Regions from separate parts of the Halioglobus sp. HI00S01 genome, predicted to be linked through region 2. Evidence: predicted binding sites of a transcription regulator. Region 2 holds the regulator's gene; the other holds the start of a gene.
What was found. Region 2 encodes PhoB, which activates phosphate uptake and scavenging genes when phosphate is short. Its sites were predicted from a motif close to TGTCATAAANNTGTAACA; they were not measured.
Positions count from the first base shown of each region.

Region 1: the regulator PhoB is predicted to act here: its motif matches at 9,069-9,086, upstream of hexR (transcriptional regulator HexR).

Region 1 is NZ_LWEE01000006.1:72,313-83,038, reverse strand. Features, by position in the region: gene A3709_RS01805 (hypothetical protein) at 1-965, opposite strand, end outside; gene A3709_RS01800 (wax ester/triacylglycerol synthase family O-acyltransferase) at 1,192-2,970, shown strand; gene A3709_RS01795 (hypothetical protein) at 3,037-3,612, opposite strand; gene ppc (phosphoenolpyruvate carboxylase) at 3,680-6,304, opposite strand; gene gap (type I glyceraldehyde-3-phosphate dehydrogenase) at 6,317-7,315, opposite strand; gene A3709_RS01780 (type I glyceraldehyde-3-phosphate dehydrogenase) at 7,316-8,338, opposite strand; gene eda (bifunctional 4-hydroxy-2-oxoglutarate aldolase/2-dehydro-3-deoxy-phosphogluconate aldolase) at 8,335-8,976, opposite strand; gene hexR (transcriptional regulator HexR) at 9,103-9,948, shown strand; gene A3709_RS01765 (PQQ-dependent sugar dehydrogenase) at 10,020-10,726, shown strand, end outside.
Region 2 is NZ_LWEE01000322.1:12,504-23,229, forward strand. Features, by position in the region: gene A3709_RS19760 (2-oxoacid:acceptor oxidoreductase subunit alpha) at 1-428, shown strand, start outside; gene A3709_RS19765 (2-oxoacid:ferredoxin oxidoreductase subunit beta) at 425-1,477, shown strand; gene phoB (phosphate regulon transcriptional regulator PhoB) at 1,626-2,327, shown strand; gene phoR (phosphate regulon sensor histidine kinase PhoR) at 2,346-3,614, shown strand; gene phoU (phosphate signaling complex protein PhoU) at 3,633-4,352, shown strand; gene A3709_RS19785 (GFA family protein) at 4,349-4,732, shown strand; gene A3709_RS19790 (substrate-binding domain-containing protein) at 4,892-6,034, shown strand; gene pstC (phosphate ABC transporter permease subunit PstC) at 6,111-7,499, shown strand; gene pstA (phosphate ABC transporter permease PstA) at 7,492-8,778, shown strand; gene pstB (phosphate ABC transporter ATP-binding protein PstB) at 8,925-9,671, shown strand; gene A3709_RS22840 (DUF6364 family protein) at 9,759-9,935, opposite strand; gene A3709_RS19810 (putative porin) at 10,352-10,726, shown strand, end outside.

The sequences.
Region 1 (10,726 bases), on a different contig from region 2:
ACCCGCACCAGATTCTCATCGGGCAAGGGACGAACAAACGCGTTATTGGCGGGTAACGCCACCGGTGCTCCCAGCCACTGCTTCAACAGCGCAGTTTCCCCCGCTTCGCGCAGGTTTTGCTCGACTCGCGTATAGGCTTCCGCAGCTCGATAGCGATTACCCGTCCAGTGGTGCCAATCGCCCAGTGCCAGATCGAGGGCAGCAATTTCCACAGTATCGTCGCCCGCTGCAAGTTGCAGCGCCTGCACTATTTGCCGCCCTTTGGCCGGGGCGGTGCGCAGCAGCCCGCTCATCCGCTGCTGGTCGAGATCGGCTGACAGTGGTTGGGCGCCGAAGATATCTCTCGAATTACTGAATTCAGCCTGCCGCACCAGCGGCTCAATCACATCCATCACGAGGTACAGGTTTTCCATCTGGCTTTGCGCCAGGCCCTTTTTCCATGCGTATGGCGCCTGCGAATCATTCATGGTCGCCTTCAGCAAATCGCCGTTGAGAGACACCAGATCCAATAATCGGCGGGGCTCACCCCCGAGCTTCAGCTGCACGGCTTCGCGTTGCCAGCGTAAATACTCCAGCGCGGCCCTGAGGCGCAACTCGGTATACGGTGGCTTGCCCCGGCCATAAACACGGAAGAAATATTCGTAGCGTCCATCCAGGGTCTGCCAGTCCTGGGTAGCGCGAAACGCCAGAATAAGCTGTCTTAGAACGGGCACCTGGCGCTCACTGTAAAGCCCATCGTTAATGCGCAATACGTGCAGCGCCCTGCGATACACGATGACAGCCGCGGGGTAATCACCCACCGCGAATAACTGATCGCCCAACTGGGCCAGTGGTTCGGTCAATGTATCGGCATAGGGTCCACCGACAAGCTCGCGCTCTTCAAACAGGCGTTGCAGCTTATCCCGATCAATGGCCGGGCCGGACTGCGCCGCCACCCCGGAATCAACACCAGGTTCAGCCCGCAAAAAGTACTTCCCATACGCGGCCGGAGCCGCATAAGAGGACACGCTCACTAGCAGTGCGATGCCCGCGGCAAAGCATTTAAGGGGACAACTATTCAACACACTGGACAAAATTTGCACAACCATTCTGGCGACCTTCTACATTCAATGATATAACGACGCCTCACCTTGGAAACAGGAAATTCCCCCTGTTATTACCGACCCAAGACCACTGGCAAGGCACTTACTCATGAAGCAGTTAGGTATTCTCGACTCCGCCTTTATCAATCTGGAGCAAACCAATACACCTCAGCACATTGGCGGCCTCGGTATTTACGATCCCTCGACTGCCCCGGGTGGTTTTGTGCGTTTCAAGGATGTTATCTCCAGCTTCCAGCGACGCCTTAACAAACAACCCATGTTTCGCACGCGCCTGATAGAAGTACCCGGCGGACTGGATCGCCCCTACTGGGTCAAAGACGCTAACTTTGACGTCGAATTCCACCTGCGGCACATTGCCCTGCCCGAACCCGGCGACTGGCGCCAACTGTGCATTCAGGTCGCCAGGCTGCACGCCCGTCCGCTCGACATGAGCCGCCCCCTTTGGGAGGCCTATATTATCGAGGGCCTGGACAATATTCCCGGCCTGCCCAGCGGCTGCTTCGCCATCTATACAAAAATGCATCACTCTCTGGTTGACGGCGCTGGCGGTTCCTCGTTTATGGCGCTGATTCACGACCTGGTTGCCAACCCAGGTCCGGACGTCGAAGAAGATGAAGAGCCAATGCTGGTCGATGTAGAGCCGAGCGTGTCGGAACTGCTCACCAAGGCCAGTTTCAATGGCGTGAAGAACACCGTCGATCTGCTCAAGGGCACGGTGAGAAACGCCGTGGATCTGGGACGTTATGCCCTGGATGTCGCCCGCAACGAAATCCCTGCACCCGACATTACCGCTCCCAAAACCATTCTCAACCAACCGGTCGGACCGCACCGCGTGTTTGACGCGGCGGAGTTTCCACTCGACGGTTTCAAGGCGATCAAAAACGCCGCCGGTGTCACCGTCAACGATGTGGCGCTCACCGTTATTGGCGGCGCCATGCAAAGATACCTCAAGCATCATGGGCATGCCCCCGAGGAAGGGTCTCTGGCCGCAGGTATTCCACTGAATATGCGCACTCGCCGTGGTGTCACCGACGACAACAACCAGGTGGGTTCGGTGTACTGTTCACTGCACACGGATATTGAAGAACCCCTGGAGCGCCTGCGCGCCGTTCACCAGTCTTCACAGGATGCCAAGACCAGCGGCGAAGCCAGCCCACTGGTAGACGTACTGAAAATTGCCGGTGCAGTCTCTCCGGTCGTGGCAAAAACAGCTGCCGGAATCTGGGCGCGCAATGAGCTTTCCACCTATGTTCCCGCGAACATTTCCACGGTGGTCTCCAACGTCGCGGGACCCGATTTCCCGCTGTATTGCGCCGGGGCCCGCATGGTGGATTACTTCGGTCTGGGATTACTCACCCCGGGTGTGGGGCTGTTCCACCTGGTGTTCAGCTACTCTGGCAAGGTGACGCTATCGATGCTGGGCGATCGCAATATCATTCCCGACCCAGAGACTTACCATGATTGCCTCGTAGAGGCCTATGAAAACCTCTATGCCGCGGTCACGACCGACGCCAAGGCCACCGAGGGCAAGGTTGACGCCCGCAAGCGCAAACGCGCTGCAGCCAAGCCTGCGACAACTGCCGGCAAAACCGCCTCCGGGAAAGCACCGGCGAAAAAAGCTGCTGCCAAAAAGAAAGCTGCGGCAAAGAAAAAGCCCGCTGCCAAGAAAAAAGCACCTGCAGGGAAAAAGGCGGCCACCAAACAAGCGCCTACCAAAAAAACGGCGGCGGCAAAGGCTCCGGTAAAGAAAGCCGCAGCAAAGAAAAAACCAGCGGCGAAAAAGAAGGCCACGGTAAAAAAGGCACCCGCGCGTAAGAAAGCGCCTGCCAAAGCGCGGCCCAAGGCCAAGCCAAAGCTGGCCAGCTGATCACCCTCGGCCAGCCACAAAAAAGCCCGGCGCGAAGGCCGGGCTTATCGTCATCCTGACACCGCGCTATAGCGGGGTGTAAGTAAATTTCTGTCCGCCGAGTGCGGCCTCATACATCAAGCCGCCCTTGGCGATAGTGAAGATGGCCATACCCTTGCGATAGCCCGAATTGTAGGTAGAGGCATCGTTCTGCCCTCCCGAGGCGCCTGCCGCCAGACCGCCGCCGGTATTCGCTTCCGCCGACACACCCGCCGTCAGGGCGACGGCTGTTGCCTGGGCACTGAACTCGAAGTTGCCTGTCGTAAACTCACGGTATGCGCGCTGGTCTTCGAAGAAAACGATCTGGCTAAACGCCTGGCCACCCAGCTGGAAACCCATCGTCAGCTGGGTCATGGTGGTGTTGCCGACATGGCGACCACCCACGTAGACCTGGCCTCCGCCGTGAGCGCCGCCAATGCCAATACCGCCTTTGCCAATGGTCGGGAACAAGGCATAGCCATAGGCATTGTTAAAAAATGGCGCCGTACCTGCGGCGGCTTGGAACGCCGAGAGCGTTTTGGCGTATTTGTCTTGCGCCACGGCCCCCTGCCCTACCAGGGCAAGAGCAACAAACAGGCAGAGCGTACGGACAATCTGTGACATGGAATTTTCCTCAGAGTATTTCTATCAGCGGCTATTCTCAGCAGCAGACACGCCCGGGTCAAGAACATCAGCCTGTATTGCGCATCCCTGCGGCGATACCGGCAATTGTGACCATAATCGCACGCTCGAGTTCCGGGCGAGACGCCTCGCGGTTGCGGCGCAGCAGCTCCGCCTGCAGGAAGTTCAGCGGGTCTGTATAAATATTGCGCAACCGCAATGATTCCGCCTCCCAGGAATCCTCTCCCATGGGCGATTCAGCACCGGTCAGCGCCAGCACCGTCGCAGTGTCACTGGCGAGCTTGGCGCGCAGCTGCTCGCCAATCGGTCTGAGCTCATCCGGCACCAGGCGGTCGTCATAAAACGCCGACAGCCCCGATTCACTCTTGGCAAACACCATTTCCAGCATCGACAACCTGGCCGCAAAGAAAGGCCACTGCTCGGCCATTTCCTGCAAGCGGTCACCCTCGCCATCAGCCACCGCCATCGCCAGGGCCTCACCCGCACCCAGCCATGCCGGCAACATCAGCCGGTTCTGTGACCAAGCAAAAATCCAGGGAATTGCGCGCAGGCTTTCGATACCTCCGCCGCTCTTGCGCCTGGCAGGCCGTGAACCCAGCGGCAACTTGGCCAGCTCCTGTTCCGGCGTCGCATGGCGAAAATAAGGGACAAACTCGGGCTCACCACGAATCACCGCGCGGTAGGCATCGCAGGATCGCTCTGACAAGGTGTCCATGATCTCTCGCCAGGCATCGCTCGGTGCTGGCGGCGTCTGCAGATTCGCGCGACAAATAGCCACGGTATAGAGGGCCAGTGTTTTGACCGCCAGTGACGTCCACCCAAGCTTGGTGCGAATCATCTCGCCCTGCTCGGTAACTCGCAGGCCATTGCGCAACGAACCAGGCGGCTGTGACAGCAATGCCTCGCGCGCCGGCGCACCGCCGCGGCCAATCGTGCCGCCGCGGCCATGGAATAGCGTGAGGCTCACTTGATGAGCCCCGCACACCTCCAGCAGTTCCTCCTGGGCGCGATACTGCGCCCAGGATGCGGCCAGCACGCCGGCATCCTTGGCAGAATCCGAGTAACCAATCATCACCATCAGCTGACCGCCAATATGCCCTCGATACCAGCTGTCATCTAGTAGCGTTGTGACCACCTGACGCGCCCGGGAAAGATCATCCAGCGTTTCGAACAGGGGCGCCACCGGCAGCGAGTAAGTAACACCGGCATCCTGTAACAACAGGTGTACAGCCAATACATCCGAGGCCTGCCTGGCCATGGAAATCACATAGGCACCGAGTGCCTCGGGTGGCTGTTGGGCAACTACGGCACAGGTGTCCAGGACTTCCTGAACGTCAGCGCTGGGCTGCCAGTTGCGCGGCACCAGCGGGCGGCGACTGGACAGTTCGCGCAACAAAAATGCCTGGCGCGCAGGTTCATCCCAATCGGCGTAATCCCCGAGACCAAGATACGTGGTCAGCTCGGATAAAACCTCCGTATGACGGGTGCTGTCCTGGCGTACATCATGGCGCACCAGGTGCACGCCAAAGCAACGCACCCGACGCAACACATCGAGCAACGTGCCCCGGGCAATAATCTCCATACCGCACTCGAGCAGCGACTGATAACAGGCTTCAAGGGGATCCCAGAGCTGGGCGATGTCGGTGAGAATGTCACCCTCTTGGGGCAACTCGTCATTGAGCTGGGCTTCAATATGATCGCGAGTGCGACGCAGCAGCGTGCGCAAATTGCGCACCACTGCACGGTAGGGTTCGTGGGCGCCACCGGCCAGCGCCTGTAGCGAGGCACTGCAACGAGTCATAGACAGCTCTTCAATCAGGCGATTGAGATCGCCCAGATACAACTCAACCGCCTGCCAGCGACTCAGCAGCAATACTTCACGCGTCACGGCCGCCGTCACATTGGGATTGCCGTCGCGGTCGCCCCCCATCCAGGACACGAATGACACCGGGGCCGCATCCAGCGGCAGCTGGCAATCGCCATGTTCCTGCAGCGCAGTATCGAGGCGCCGCAGGAACTCGGGGACAGCCCACCACAGCGATTCTTCGACAACAGCGAAACCCCACTTGGCCTCGTCGACAGGGCTGGGGCGTTCCGTGCGGAAATCATCGCCGTACCATATCTGGGCGATGAGCTCGCGCAAGCGCGCGTGGAGATGCTCACGCTCGCGTTCAGCCAGCCCGCCCAGCTCCAATTGGCTCAGGCAACGCCCAATCTCTCCGTGCTTATGAATAAGCGTGCGCCGCGTAATCTCGGTAGGGTGCGCGGTCAGCACTAACTCAATATTGAGATTGGCAATCGCAGCGGCGATATCCGCAGCCGACGCTCCCTCCGTGGCAAGCTCACGCAGGTTACTGTCGAGATTCCGTGACGCTGACAGCAGCGGGTCCATGCCCCGCGAAATCATATGCTGTTGATCGGCGATATTGGCCAGGTTCAGAAACTGGGCGAAAGCGCGAGCCACCGGCACCAGTTGCTCGCCCTCCAGCCCGCGCAACTGCTCCAGTAATGACTGTCGATCATCGACGTCGCCGTCGCGGGCACCGCGAGACAACGTTCGAATACGCTCAATCAGCGCCAGAAAGTCCTCGCCTTCTGCACTGGCCACGGTTTCACCCAGGATTCTTCCCAGCAAACTGACATTGCCGCGCAAGCTTGCGTAATCTGCTTCCATGTTTGGTTCCTGCTACCAGTGACTGATCCGGCCCAACAGGTCACACACCCGCGAGGAGTAACCCCACTCGTTATCGTACCAGTTGAGCACTCGCAGATAGCGATCGGCGGTCACGCCGCTAAAACCTGCATCGTAAATCGAAGAGTGTGAGTTGCCGATAATATCTGAAGAGACGATCGGCGTATCGCTGTACTGGAGAATTCCTTTGAGTCGGTCGGACTGCGCGGCCTCACGCACCACCGCATTGACCTCGTCGGTGGTCACCGATTTACCCAGCTTCACAAACAGGTCAACCACGGAACCGTCCGGCACCGGCACCCGCGCAGCGATACCGTGCAGTTTCCCCTGCAACTGGGGCAATACCTCGCCGACAGCTTTGGCGGCACCGGTCGACGTGGGAATAATATTTTCCGCAGCGGCCCGACTGCGGCGCCAATCTGAGTGCGGCACGTCCGCCAGACGTTGGTCATTGGTGTACGCGTGTACGGTGTTAATGACGCCCTCTTCAATACCAAAGGCATCGTTGAGCACCCGCGCCATTGGCGCCAGGCAATTCGTCGTACAGCTGGCGTTGGAGATGATCCGATGCTCGGGGACAAGGCCCTCGTCATTCACACCCAGTACCACGGTGTAGTCAACGGGATCTTTCGAGGGTACTGTTAGCACAACCCGACCGGCGCCAGCTGCCAGGTGTTGCTGTAGCTGTTCTCGGGCGCGAAATACGCCGGTGGCCTCCACCACCACATCAATACCCAGCTCGCGCCAGGGTAAGTCGGCAGGCAAGCGTTCCTTGAGGAGTTTCACCCGCCCCTTGTCGGTGACAAATTCGTCACCCTCCAGCGCCAGGTTTTTTCCGAAGGGGCCCATGACCGTGTCGTAACTCAATAAATAGCGCAGCGCATCGTTATCGAACAAATCATTGATGGCGACCACATCGACACCTTCGACGCTTTCGAGAATACGAAATACCGAACGGCCAATACGACCAAAACCATTAATTGCAACTTTCATTTACGCGGCCTCCTTCTGCGCATCGAGCGTGGCATACAGCCTGACCACGTCCAGCAGCCGCGAGGCGTGCCCGAGATTTTCATACCAACTCAGGGTTTTAATGGTGTTGTTGCCCGCCTTGATGGTGCCCTTAGCATCGAACAGCAACGAGAGGGGGCTACCGATGACATCGGAAGACACAATTGGATCCTCCGCAACGCCGAGAATGCCCGGCTTTGCCGCGGCGGCAGCGCGCATAACTTCGTTGACCGCATCGGCGTCCACGGAGGCATCGCCCAGCACCAGATTGACGTCGAGCAGACAACCCTCCTGAACCGGCACATTCAGCGCTGAGGTCAGTATCTTGCCGTCGAACTGAGGCAGAATGTTGCCGAGCCACAGGGCGGCCTCATGGCTGTTAGGAATAATATTCTTGGCGGCAGAACGACTGCGGCGGAAGTCCGAGCCCGCATAGTCCTGCAGTGCCTGATCAGAGGTAAAGGCATGGACGGTAGTCATGCTGCCGCACTCGATCTCAAAGTGGCCGGCAAGGCTGTCCAGCAGCAGGGCCAGCGCGCTGGTCGTCGCGCTGCCAGCGGATATCATGCGATCGTTGGCCGTGGCGCTCTGCTCGTTAATACCCGGAATGACAATGCGATCAATCCCATCAGTCGGCAGCGTGCGCAGGAGTACGCGCGGCGTGCCATTGCCCAGATGATCTTCCATATAACGACGATCGCGATACTTACCCGTGGAATCAATGACCATGTCCACGCCGAAGATATCCCAGGGCATCTCCGCCGGGCGATCAATTTCCATCAGCCGCGCCCGGAAACGATGATTGACCAGAAAGTTGCCCTCGAGTCTATGCTGCTCGGGGTCAGACCCCTCTGAGCACAAGAGGTAGTGCAGAATTTCCGGTTTGCCGATATCGGCGATAGCCACCACCTCAAGATCGTCGCTGGCAGCAGCCAGCTGATAGATCTGGCGGCCGGTCTGGCCGAACCCCATAATGCCCACTCGGATGGGCCTACGCTGTGTCATGTGTTTTCTCCTGATCTCTGTGTGTCTGTCGACATGGCCTCGCGCGCCAGTCTTTCAATTTCATCCCAGTCGCCGCCGGCCACCAGACTCGAAGCGACCATCCACGACCCACCGCAACACACCACATTGGGCAGGGCCAGAAAATCGCGAAAGTTCTCGGGGCTAAGCCCCCCGGTGGGACAGAACCTGGCCTCAGGGAAAGGCCCGCCCAGGGCTTTCAACATGCCCAACCCCCCGAGCGTGACCGCGGGAAATAGTTTGAATAACTCAAAACCATAGGCCTGGGCCTGCAGGATCTCAGAGGCACTTGCGACACCAGGTACAAAATCCAGCGGCGCCTCAGCAGCGGCCTGCAACAGCGCCGGGGTCGCCCCGGGGCTGAGCGCCAGCGTCACCCCGGCATCGACCACCCTGGCGACGTCTGCAGGTGTATTCACGGTTCCGGCGGCGACCAACAATTCGGGAACTTCACGCTGCACCGCGGCGATAGCGTCCAGCGCCGTCGGCGTGCGCAGGGTGATTTCTATGGCAGTCATGCCACCTCGCTGCAACGCGCGGGCCAGATTGATCGTTGCGCTGATATCACCTGCCGTTACCACCGGCAAAACCCGGCTTGCGGCCAGTGTCTGTTCTAACATGAGCTCACTCGCGTGTAATTTTATTACATTTAATGAACTTTAGTTCCATTTTTTGCATCATTCAAGCTATTATGAGCATCTTTATGTATTTTTATTACATATTTATGGATTGTACGGAGTACGCCCATGACACTACTGGCCGATCTCGCCGACCCCAGGGTTAAACGCAGCAAATCTGCGCACAAGCTGGCCGCCTGCGTAACTGGAGACCCGCAGGCGGTGGTTTCCATGAGCACCGCCACCCTGGCCACCCTCGCCGGCGTCAGCGAACCGACGGTAAACCGCTTCTGCACTGGCCTGGGATATAAGGGCTTTCCGGATTTTAAACTGGCGCTGGCGGGCGAGCTCGCCCGACGCCAGCCCCGCATCACCCAGGACATCGACACCGACGACTCAGCCGGCCAGGTCGTGGCAAAGGTGTTTGAGCACACCCAGGCCAGCCTCAACAGTGCGCAGCAACACCTGCAGCTGGAGTCACTGCATCGAGCTGTTGACGCCCTGGCCAGCGCCCGCTCGATCGCCCTGTGCGGACTGGGGGCTTCGGCCTCAGTGGCCCTGGATGCGCAACACAAATTACTGCGTTTCCCAGTGCCCGTATCGGCCCATACGGACATCATCAATCAACGCATGCTGGCCACAGGCCTGACCCGCGACGACTGCCTGGTGTGCATTTCCTACACCGGCCGCACCACGGCGATGGTGGAGCTGGCACAATTGGCCGCTGGCACTGGTGCCCGCGTACTAGCCCTGACCGCCCCAGGCTCACCACTGGCCAACACCTGCGATCTGGTCCTGGGCGTGGAGAGTGGTGAGGACACCGACCTCTACACCCCCATGAGCTCTCGTATTGCCCAGCTGGTCATCATCGACGTGCTGGCAACCTGCCTGGCCCTGCGCCTGGGTGATTCATTCGGCGAGCACCTGGCAGCCGTAAAGAACAATCTCAGCGATACGCGTAACCAGCCCGAATAACACCAGCTCTCGCTTGTGGCAGCGATGCGGACTAATATCTGGGGATAGGCCAACACAAAAGGATTCATCCCTTGAAAAAACTGCTCGCCGGAGTTCTGGTATTCGTCGGCTTACTCGCGATCGCCTGGGTCAGTCTGCTCATGAGTGGCAACATTGCCAATTACAGTGTTTCCATGATTCTTAATGTTGCCACCGGCCGCCCCGGGGCAAGTATTGATGAGCAATCCGCGCAGCAACACTACACGCTGCCTGACGGCTTCTCGGTACAGATCTTCGCCAACGATTTACCCAAGGCGCGCTTCCTGCGCTTCACCCAGGCCGGCGATCTATTGGTCAGCCGTCCTCACGCCGGCGACATTGTGCTCCTCGAACCCGACCGCGATGGCGACGGCTACAGCGACGCCCGGCGCACCATCATCAGCGAGCTGGATCGCCCCCAGGGCATGGACTTTGACGGTGAATGGCTCTATATCGCTGAGCGCGAGCGCATTGGTCGTATCCGCTTCGACCACAACGCCGGCGCGACAGTGGACCACTACGAAGACGTTGTCACCAGCCTCACCGGCGACGGTAACCACTGGAGCAAAACCATTCGCTTCGGGCCGGATGGCATGCTGTACCTGGCCCAGGGCTCAACCTGCAACATCTGCGTAGAGTCCGACCCGCGCAGAGCGACTATCATGCGCTTCAGGGCCGATGGCAGTGACGGCGAAATATTTGCCACTGGCCTGCGCAACAGTGTCGGGTTCGATTGGTCGCCTGTTGACGGCGCGCTGTA
Region 2 (10,726 bases):
ACACCATCAAGGAATATGTCCCGCAGCCGGAAGTTGTCGAGGCCTCCGAGAAGACCGACGTCGCGGTGCTTTATTACGGCACCAGTGAAGAATCGTCCCGCGAGTCACTCGATCATCTCGCCGGAGAAGGCATTCACCTGAATGCCATGCGCGTGCGGGCTTTTCCGTTCAACGACGATGTGAAAGCGTTCATCGAAGACCACGAGCAGGTGTTTGTGATCGAGCAGAATCGCGATGCACAGCTGCGCACATTGCTAATGGCAGAGTTTGAGTTTGGTCCGGACAAGCTCAAGTCGGTGCTGTGTTTCGATGGCACGCCAATCAGTGCACGTAACATCAGCAAGCAGATTAAGCAGCATCTCAGCGGAGGGGCGATTGAGCCTCTGCACCGCACCAAGATTGCCAGCCAGGCGGGAGAGTCAGCATGAGTTATCAAATTCCGAAGTTTCGCCACCCGGAACTGCCCGTCAACGACCTCGGTTATACCAAGGCCGATTACGAGGGCTCCATTTCCACGCTGTGCGCCGGCTGCGGTCACGATTCGATTTCCGGTGCTATCGTCAAGGCCTGTCACGAGCTCTCTATCGAACCGCACAAGATTGCCAAGATGTCCGGTATTGGCTGCTCGTCCAAGTCGCCCACGTACTTCCTGGGTAAGTCCCACGGCTTCAATTCGGTGCACGGGCGCATGCCGTCCGTGGTTACCGGTGCCGCTATGGCTAATCGCGACCTGATCTACCTGGGTGTGTCCGGTGACGGTGATACCGCCTCCATTGGCATGGGGCAGTTCGCCCATGTCGCGCGCCGCAACCTGAATATGGTGTATATCGTCATGAACAACGGTTGCTACGGTCTGACAAAAGGCCAGGATTCTGCCACCGCGGACGAGGGTTCCGTCAGCAAGAAGGGCGATGCCAACGTATTCAGTGCGATCGACCTGTGTTCCACCGCGCTGCAAATGGGCGCGACTTTCGTCGCTCGCAGCTTCTCTGGGGACAAGGAGCAGCTGGTGCCGCTAATCAAGGCAGCGATCAGTCATCGCGGTTTTGCGCTGATTGACGTGGTGTCTCCCTGTGTGACGTTTAACAACAACGCCGGCTCGACCAAAAGCTACGAGTTTGTGCGCGAACACGCAGAGGCTACAGGCACGGTCGACTTTGTGCCTATGCAGAAGGAAATCACCACCGACTACGCGCCCGGCTCCAGTCATGAGGTGACTCTGCACGATGGCTCTTCCATTCATCTTTACAAGATGAGCGAAGACCTGGATCCCTTTGACCGTACTTCCGCCCTGATGAATATGGAGAAGCACCGTACCGCCGGCGATATCCTGACGGGGCTGATCTATATGGACAAGGATTCCCGCGACCTGCACGACGTTCTGGAGACCTCCAGACGTCCTCTCAACACCCTGGATGCCGAGGATCTTTGCCCCGGCAACCAGATGCTCAAGAACATTAACGCAAGCCTGCGTTAATTCGACACCCGGTGCCCTGTTTAGCCAAAAGCGGGGCAACTGGGCGATTTTATGGCCCTGTTTGTAATTCTTTGGCCGATTGTCATTTTGTTGTCATAATTTCATCATCTAATACTTCCACTCAGGTGAATGAAGGAAATGGGCTGTGATTGGCGAACGTACTGTTCTGGTTGTCGATGATGAATTTGCGATCCGCGATATGCTGCGCATGGCGCTCGAGATCGCTGAATTTCGTTGCCTGGAAGCGCCTAATATTCAGGAAGCGTATGCCGCTGTGGTCGATCATCGCCCCGACATTATCCTGCTCGACTGGATGCTGCCCGGCGGTAGTGGCCTGGAGCTGCTGCGCAGGCTCAAGCGCGACGACACGTTCCGTGAGATACCGGTGATTATGCTGACCGCCAAGACAGCGGAGGATAACGTCATTCAGGGGCTTGATGTTGGCGCCGATGATTACATCACCAAGCCGTTTGCCCCCCGTGAGTTAATTGCCCGGATCAAGGCGCTGCTGCGCCGTACGGTGGGCGGTGAGGAAAATGCCCGGATGGAGGTCAACGGCCTGATTTTGGATGGGGAAAGTCGCAGGGTGTTCGTGGGCGACGACTCCGTCGATATGGGGCCAACGGAATTCAAGCTGCTGCAGTTTTTTATGTCGCATCCGGAGCGCGCCTATACCCGGGGCCAACTTCTGGACCAGGTATGGGGAGCCAATGTGTATGTGGAAGAGCGCACCGTGGACGTCCACATTCGCCGGTTGCGCAAAGCTTTGCAGGGCGCGGATGCCGACCACAGTAATTTGATCCAGACCGTGCGCGGCACGGGCTATCGTTTTTCATCACGCGGGATATAGGGGGCAACGCCGGAACCTATGGAGTGGTTGGCATCGGTATTTCGGCTGATAGGCACGATCGCACTCGCGGCCTTGGCGGGCTTTTACTTCGGTAATCCACTGGTATGGGCGCTGCTTGCTGCAATTGGTCTCCTGCTGTTCTGGTCGCTGCAGTTGTGGCGGCTCCAGGAATGGCTCGCTGACATTAGTAAGGCGCCGCCAGACCTGTTTGGTGTGTGGGGCGAGGTTGTCGCCCGCGTCTACAAGGGTCAGCGCAAGGCAACTGCCACTGAAGAGCGACTGCAGTCGACGGTGGATTATCTCCTGGATTCATTTGCCGCGATGCGCGATGGCGTGGTGATTATTGATAGTCAGGGAGCGCTGCGCTGGTGTAACGATGCTGCCCAGGGCTTGCTGACGCTGCGCTATCCGGACGATATTGGCCAGGCCATATCCAATATCGTGCGCCAGCCTGAGTTTGCCGAGTATCTTACGGAGGGCGACTATGGCGATCCGCTGGTATTTGAGACCAGCGGGCCTATCAAGTTTCACCTGCAGCTGGTGGTTACCCAGTTTGCAGAGGGCGATACCTTGTTGTTCGTCCGGGATGTAACCAATGTGGTGCGCACAGAGCAGATGCGGCGCGACTTTGTCGGCAACGTTTCGCACGAATTGCGTACCCCACTGACGGTGATAAGCGGTTACCTGGGAACGTTCATCGCTGACCCTGGCAACATTCCGCAGCAGTATGTGCGCGCCATGAAACAAATGGCCGGGCAGGCAGATCGGATGGAAAACCTGCTCAAGGATTTGCTCTGGCTGTCGCGTATTGAGAGCACCGAGAGCCAGGCCAAGGGAGAGACTGTCGACGTGGCCACATTGCTGGAGGAGTTGAAGGAAGAGGTGAGCAACACGCATCCGGACAATCCGCTACAATTGGACATACAGAGTCAGGGCAAGGTCTCCGGCGATTATCGGGAATTGTATAGCGCTGTCTCTAATCTGGTGTTCAACGCCTTTAAGTACAGTGATGAGGGTGTTCCTGTCACGGCTCGTTGGCGCCAGGATGAGAATAATTTGATACTGGACATCGTCGATCAGGGGATTGGTATTGATCCCCGTCATTTTGCCCGGTTAACAGAGCGCTTTTATCGTGTGGACGATAGTCGCTCTTCCGAGACGGGGGGTACCGGTCTCGGCCTGGCCATTGTGAAACACGTGGCCGCAGCGCATGGTGCGCAATTGGATATTGATAGCAAACTGGGGTCGGGGAGTACCTTCTCTCTTGTATTCCCTTCGCAAGACTAGAGCCCCGAGGAACAGGATATGCTTAAGCAGGACGATTACAAACAGCACATTTCCGAGAAGTTCAATACTGAACTTGAGGCCATCAAAAATCACTTGCTGGAAATGGGCGGCAAGGTAGAGCAGCAGCTCAGCGAGGCGGTAGAGGCGCTGGTCTCTCGTGACACGGGTGAGGCCGAGACCATTGTGCAGCGCGATCACGAGGTCAACGAAATGGAGATGGCCATCGATGACGAGTGCGCCACTATCCTGGCCCGGCGTCAGCCTGCGGCCAGCGATTTGCGCCTGGTTGTGGCGGTTATGAAGGTAAATACCGACGTTGAGCGCATTGGTGATGAGGCAGCCAAAATCGCCCGCCAGGCCATTCGCCTCGCAGAGGAAAACATCTCGCCGAGCAACTACGTCGAGATTCGCCATATTGGGAGTCATGTGGCCTCTATGCTGCGCAAATCGCTCGACGCCTTTGCTCGCCTGGACCTGGAGCTTGCGGTAGAGGTGGTTAAGGAAGACCGGGCGGTCGACAAGGAGTACGACAGTGCCATGCGCGCCCTGATGACCTTTATGATGGAGGATCCGCGCGATATCGGGCCGATTCTCAACGAAATGTGGGCACTGCGCAGTCTGGAGCGCATCGGCGATCACGCGGCCAATATTGCCGAGCACGTGGTCTATCTGGTGCGCGGACAGGATGTGCGTCATCGCAGCCTGGAAGATTTCATCGAGCAGGTTGGCGATATTTGATTTATCAGGGTAGCTGTCACTGCCAGGCCGTGCGGTTTCAGGTTGAAACCCCGGCAGCGGTGGAAATTGAGCGCTGTAATTGCTCTGTTTGCCGCAAGTCCGGCTACCTGCACCTGATTGTCCCCCGCTCGCGTTTCACCCTGTTGGCGGGCGAGGAGCACATCACCACATACACGTTTAACAGTGGCGTAGCGCAACATACCTTTTGCAAGATTTGCGGTATCAAACCCTTCTATACGCCGCGTTCCAATCCCGATGGCATCGACGTTAACCTGAATTGTCTCGACGAAATGCCGGCGCAGGTGAATATTGTCGAGTTCGATGGCCAGGACTGGGAAAACAACGCTCACAAGCTTGCCCACAAGTCGGTCGAGATTTGACATGAAAGCCCGCCCCAGTAGCCCTTGTTGCCGCTAATTTTCCATATAAAACAATAGGATACGACTGTAATATTCCCGTAACATTTTCGCCATAGACTGCTCCCGAATCCCTGCCAGTTGGCGGGGAAATATCGCCAAGACTCAGGGAGTTCTCAGCAAGTGAAAAAGCAAATTGCAAGTGTCATTGCACTGGCCGCGGCCATCGGGGTTGTGTCAAATGTGCAAGCCCAAGGACGCGATACCGTCAGTATCGTCGGTTCATCCACGGTCTATCCGTTCGCCACCGTCGTCGCAGAGCGCTTTGGTCGTTCCACAGACTTCAAGACTCCCAAAATCGAGTCGACAGGTTCCGGTGGCGGACTGAAGCTTTTCTGTAAGGGCCTCGGTGCCGGTACCCCCGACATTACCAATGCATCGCGCCGCATCAAGAAGAGCGAGTTTGATGATTGCCAGCAGAACGGCGTGACCGATATTCTGGAAGTCCTGGTAGGCTACGATGGCATTGCCATTGCCAACAGCCGCAAGGCCGATCAGATGGAACTTAGCCTGAAAGATATCTACATGGCGCTGGCCAAGGATATTCCCGGCCCCGACGGCAAGCTGATGCCCAACCCATATACCACCTGGAAGGATGTGAACCCCGCACTGCCGGCTATCAAGATTGAAGTGCTTGGTCCGCCCCCCACATCAGGTACCCGTGATGCGTTTGCTGAGCTTGCCCTGGGCGGCGGTGCTCAGGCAGTACCGGCTCTCAAGACCCTGCGTGGCATGGGTGCTGACGATGCGGTAGCCCTCAGGGCAGCCATGGCATCGTTGGGCATTCCTGCCGGTGTTTACGATTCCTATCTTGAGAAGAAAGGCAAAGCACCCAAGGGTAAGGACATCTTCAAGACAGTGGCCTACGCGGTGCGTGAAGATGGTGCCTACATCGAAGCTGGAGAGAACGACAACCTGATCGTGCAGAAGCTGGAAGCCAATCCCAATGCCTTGGGCATCTTCGGCTTCAGTTTCCTGGATGAGAACGGAGACAAGGTTCAGGGCTCGCTGATCGATGGCGTAGCACCTTCCTTCGACACCATCGCGGATGGCGACTATCCGGTGTCTCGCCCCCTGTACTTCTATGTCAAAGCTGCCCACGTAGGTAAGATTCCAGGTATTCAGGAGTACGCTGCTGAGTTCGCTTCCAACAAAGCGATGGGCGAAGACGGCTACCTTCCTGAGCGCGGCCTGATCCCCCTGGGTGATGAGGAATTGGCCCAGGCTCAAAAGGACGTTGCGAGTCTGAAATTGCTGAAGATGTAACGAGGAAATCCGTTACACATGCTGTAAACTAGTGCGCCGCCCTTGAGCGGCGCACGTTATTTTTGAAAGGCCCGTAATGCCCACATCGACCGTTTTTATCACCCTGGTAGCGCTGTGCCTTGTCAGCTTTCTGGTAGGACGGCAGCGCTCCCGAATCGTTGCTACCGCCGCGGGGGGTATGCAAAGCCTGCACTCGCTTCCCAAGCACTATGGATATATGACCGCATTGTGGGCTGGGCTGCCGGCCATGCTGGTGTTGATTTTCTGGGTGGCGCTGGAGGGCTCGGCTATTCGCGGCCTGATCGTTGCAGAGTTCCCTGCAGAAATTCGCGCGCTAAGCGAGAATGAAATCGGTCTTTATTACAACCAGATCGTCAGCTTTGCTGTCAGTGGTGGCGATGCAAGTATGCTTGAGCCGACACAAGTTGCCGCGGCAGACTTTTACAACGAGCTGCTGGTGAGCAGTGGCAAGCTGAAGTTGTTGCTAGTGGTGGTTGTTGCGGTGCTGGGTGGCGCGCTCACGGTGCTTCGGATCCGTCCGGTATTGCGCGCAAGAAACTCGGTAGAGTCAACGTTTACCTGGATTCTGTTTGGCTGTTCCTCGATCGCGGTTCTGACCACACTGGGCATCGTGCTGTCGGTATTGTTCGAAGCGCTGCGCTTTTTCCAGACGATTCCTGTTCAGGAATTTCTGTTTGGCTTGAAGTGGAGCCCGCAGATGGCTATTCGTCTAGATCAGGTCGGAGCGTCGGGATCTTTCGGCTTCGTACCGCTGCTGGTGGGCACGTTGTTAATCTCTGCAGTGGCTATGCTGATCGCGGTGCCGGTAGGGCTTATGTCTGCCATTTACCTGTCTGAATACTCGACACGCCGCTTTCGCGCTGTGACCAAGCCAGTGCTGGAAATTCTCGCGGGTGTTCCCACGGTCGTTTACGGATTCTTTGCCGCCCTGACCGTGGCGCCGTTTATTCGCAATCTCGGTGAGAGTCTCGGCCTGACCGTAGCCTCGGAGAGTGCGCTCGCGGCCGGCCTGGTGATGGGCATTATGATTATCCCGTTCGTGATGTCGCTGTCTGACGATATTATCAACGCGGTGCCGGACAGTATGCGAGAGGCTTCGCTGGGTATGGGCGCCACGATGAGTGAAACCATCCGCAAGGTGCTTCTCCCTGCGGCCTTGCCCGGTATTGTGGGCGGTATTCTGCTTGCCGTATCGCGTGCCATTGGCGAGACCATGATTGTAGTAATGGCGGCGGGCTTGTCCGCAAAGCTGACGGCCAATCCACTGGAGGCCGTGACAACCATTACCGTACAGATCGTCACTCTGCTGGTCGGTGACCAGGAGTTCGACAGCCCGAAGACGCTCGCGGCATTTGCGCTGGGTCTGGTGCTGTTCTTCGTCACCCTGTTACTGAACATTATCGCGCTGTATGTCGTGCGCCGTTACCGAGAGCAATATGAGTAAGCGAAGCTTCAAAAACACCGAGCTGATACAGGCGTCACTGAAGAAACGCTACGCCCGCGAAAAGCGCTTTCAGTGGTACGGCCGCTTGGCGGTAATGCTTGGTTTCGTATTTCTGTTTATTTTGTTGTTCGATATCGTCAGCAAAGGCACGCCCGCATTCACCCAGAAATATCTGTTGGTGCCAGTCCATTTTGATGCCGACAGGATTGGGGTAACACCGGAGTCTGATGCCAAGCAGCTCAGGGCAGGGGACTATGCTGGTCTAGCGAAGGCCTCGATGCGCGATTTGTTTCCCGATGTCACCGGGCGCAAGGACAAACGCCAGCTCTATCGCTTGCTCAGCCTCGGCGCGGAGTATCAGTTGCAGGATATGGTGATGACCGATCCCAGCCTGCTGGGCCAGACTAAGGATGTATGGCTGCTGGCACACTCGGAAGCGGCCAGTTATCTGAAAGGGCAGGTGACCCGGGATCAGCCCGAGGATGAGCGGCGTGTTAAGAACCTGCAAATGGACTGGCTCGATCGGCTCGATAGCGAGGATCGGACGCAAACCCGCTTTAACGTGCTGTTCTTCACCGAAGGTGATTCGCGCGAGCCTGAACTCGCCGGTATTCGCGCCGCTCTGCACGGCTCTTTCTTTACCTTGATAGTGACCTTTGTGCTCGCGTTTCCAATTGGTGTATTTGCCGCGGTATACCTTGAGGAGTTCGCCCCCAAGAATCGTATTACCGACTTAATCGAGATTAATATCAATAATCTCGCGGCCGTGCCCTCGATTGTCTTTGGTCTGTTGGGCCTGGCGGTATTTATCAACTTTTTTGAGCTGCCGCGCTCGGCGCCGCTGGTAGGTGGTATCGTATTGTCGCTGATGACGCTGCCGACCATTATCATTACCTCCAGGGCCGCTATTCAGGCCGTGTCGCCATCCATTCGTGAAGCCGCCATGGGTGTGGGTGCCTCAAAGCTGCAAACCGTGTTTCACCATGTCCTGCCCGTGGCTATGCCCGGCATTCTGACAGGTTCGATTATCGGTATGGCGCAGGCACTGGGCGAGTCAGCGCCCCTGCTGATGATTGGCATGGTGGCGTTTATTATGGATGTGCCCGGTGGGGTCACCGATCCCGCAACGGTATTACCGGTGCAGATCTTCCTGTGGGCTGACAGCCCGGAGCGAGGTTTCACTGAAAAGACATCAGCCGCCATTATGGTGCTGATGGGCTTCCTGATTATTATGAACGCGCTGGCTATTTACCTTCGCAAGCGCTTCGAACTGAAATAGAAAGAGCATTAAACATGGAAGAGTCTGCGAAAATGACTGCAATTCCTGAAGCGGCCGGCAGCGACACGCCGGCGTTGGATATTCACCAGCACAGCGATGTCAGCGGCTACGAAACAGTCGGCGAGCCGTTTGTCGAGAACGCCAAAATGTCAGCGCGCAATGTCAATGTCTATTACGGCGACAAGCACGCGATTATGGATGTGTCGCTGGATATTGCCGAGAACGAGGTGATCGCCATGATCGGCCCCTCTGGCTGTGGCAAGTCGACTTTTCTGCGCACACTCAACCGGATGAATGACATCATTCCCATTTGTCGGGTGGAGGGGGATTTCTCTCTGGACGGGGAAGATATTTACGGTGCCAGCCAGGACACCGTTTTGCTGCGCGCCCGGGTCGGTATGGTGTTCCAGAAGCCTAACCCGTTCCCCAAATCGATCTATGAGAACGTCGCCTATGGGCCGCGTATCCACGGCCTGGCCCACAGCAAAGCTGAGCTTGATGAGATTGTCGAGAAGAGCCTAAAGCGTGCAAGCCTCTGGTCGGAAGTAAAAGACGTGTTGGACAAGCCGGGTACGGGTCTGTCGGGTGGTCAGCAGCAGCGTCTGTGTATTGCCAGGGCCATTGCCGTTAGCCCCGAGGTCATCCTCATGGACGAACCCTGTTCGGCGCTGGATCCGATTGCCACCGCGCGCATTGAAGAGTTGATCGATGAGCTTAAGGCCCGCTACACCATTGCCATTGTGACCCACTCCATGCAGCAGGCTGCCCGGGTATCCGATCGCACGGCGTATTTCCATCTGGGCAAATTGATCGAAGTAGGGGATACCAAAGAGGTGTTCACGATGCCGAAACACACCTTGACCGAGAACTATATTACCGGACGCTTCGGTTAATCTGATAAGCGATGGCTGCCTGCTACGGCGGCCGTCGTTACTTGCAAGCGTAGGCAACCCTGTCAGGGGCGCCTTTTCACCGCTGGATTAAGCCTCCTCATCCTTGTCGTCGAACTGCCCCTGCTTCTCAGCGGCTTTGACGGTGTCCTTAATCAGCTTTGTCACCCAGTTGGACAGTGAACGGCCGTCGGCTTCGGCGAGCTTTTTCGCCTTTTTCTTCAAATCGGGGTCGATACGGACGTTGAGAATCTTGGTTTTTGACATTCGAGAAAAGCTTAAATGCGACAAAGAAGCGGTACTTTAGCACAGCCTTCCGGCTTGGCCACGGCTCATTTATTGTCTATTATATGTATATACAAATGATGTCGATTGAGTGGAGGGTGTGTGTGAACTTGCGTGCGGCAAAAAATGAACTGCGTAAACCGCCCAGGGTAGGGCTCCCGTTGCTGTTGGCAGAGGCCTGCGGTCTGTTGCTGGTCAGCTACCTTTGGGTGGGCTGGATCGCCTGAATCTACACCCCTGTCATAAAGCTGCCACAATCGCAGTTCGATTGTGGCAATAGTGCCTTTTTTTCCGCGTAATTCTCCGTCTCCTGTAACACAACTGTCACATTAACTTCGTATTCTGCGCCCGAACACGACAAAACGGCCATTTGGTGGCCAAATTCGAGGCTAGGAAATATGAACAAATTGTTAAGTGTTGCAGTGGCTGGTGTGCTCGCAAGTGGTGCAAGCATCAGTGCCCAGGCTGCTATTCCGGAGGCTGAGTGGGAGCAGTTCAAGGCCCAGTTTGCCGCGATGGCTGCCCGAGTAGAGGCTCTGGAAGCAGAGAACGCAGCGCTGAAATCCGGCGCGACGGTCCCCGAGGAAGATCTCTCAGTTCTGCAATCGGACATAGCCAGCCTCAAGGCGCAGAACGAGTCCAGCGCCTGGGCCGAGAAGCTCTTCTGGAAGGGCGATTTCCGCTACCGCTACGAAGACATTGACGATGGTGGCAACGACCGCCAGCGCAGCCGTATTCGCGCGCGCGCCGAACTTGGCGCCAACGTGAGCGAT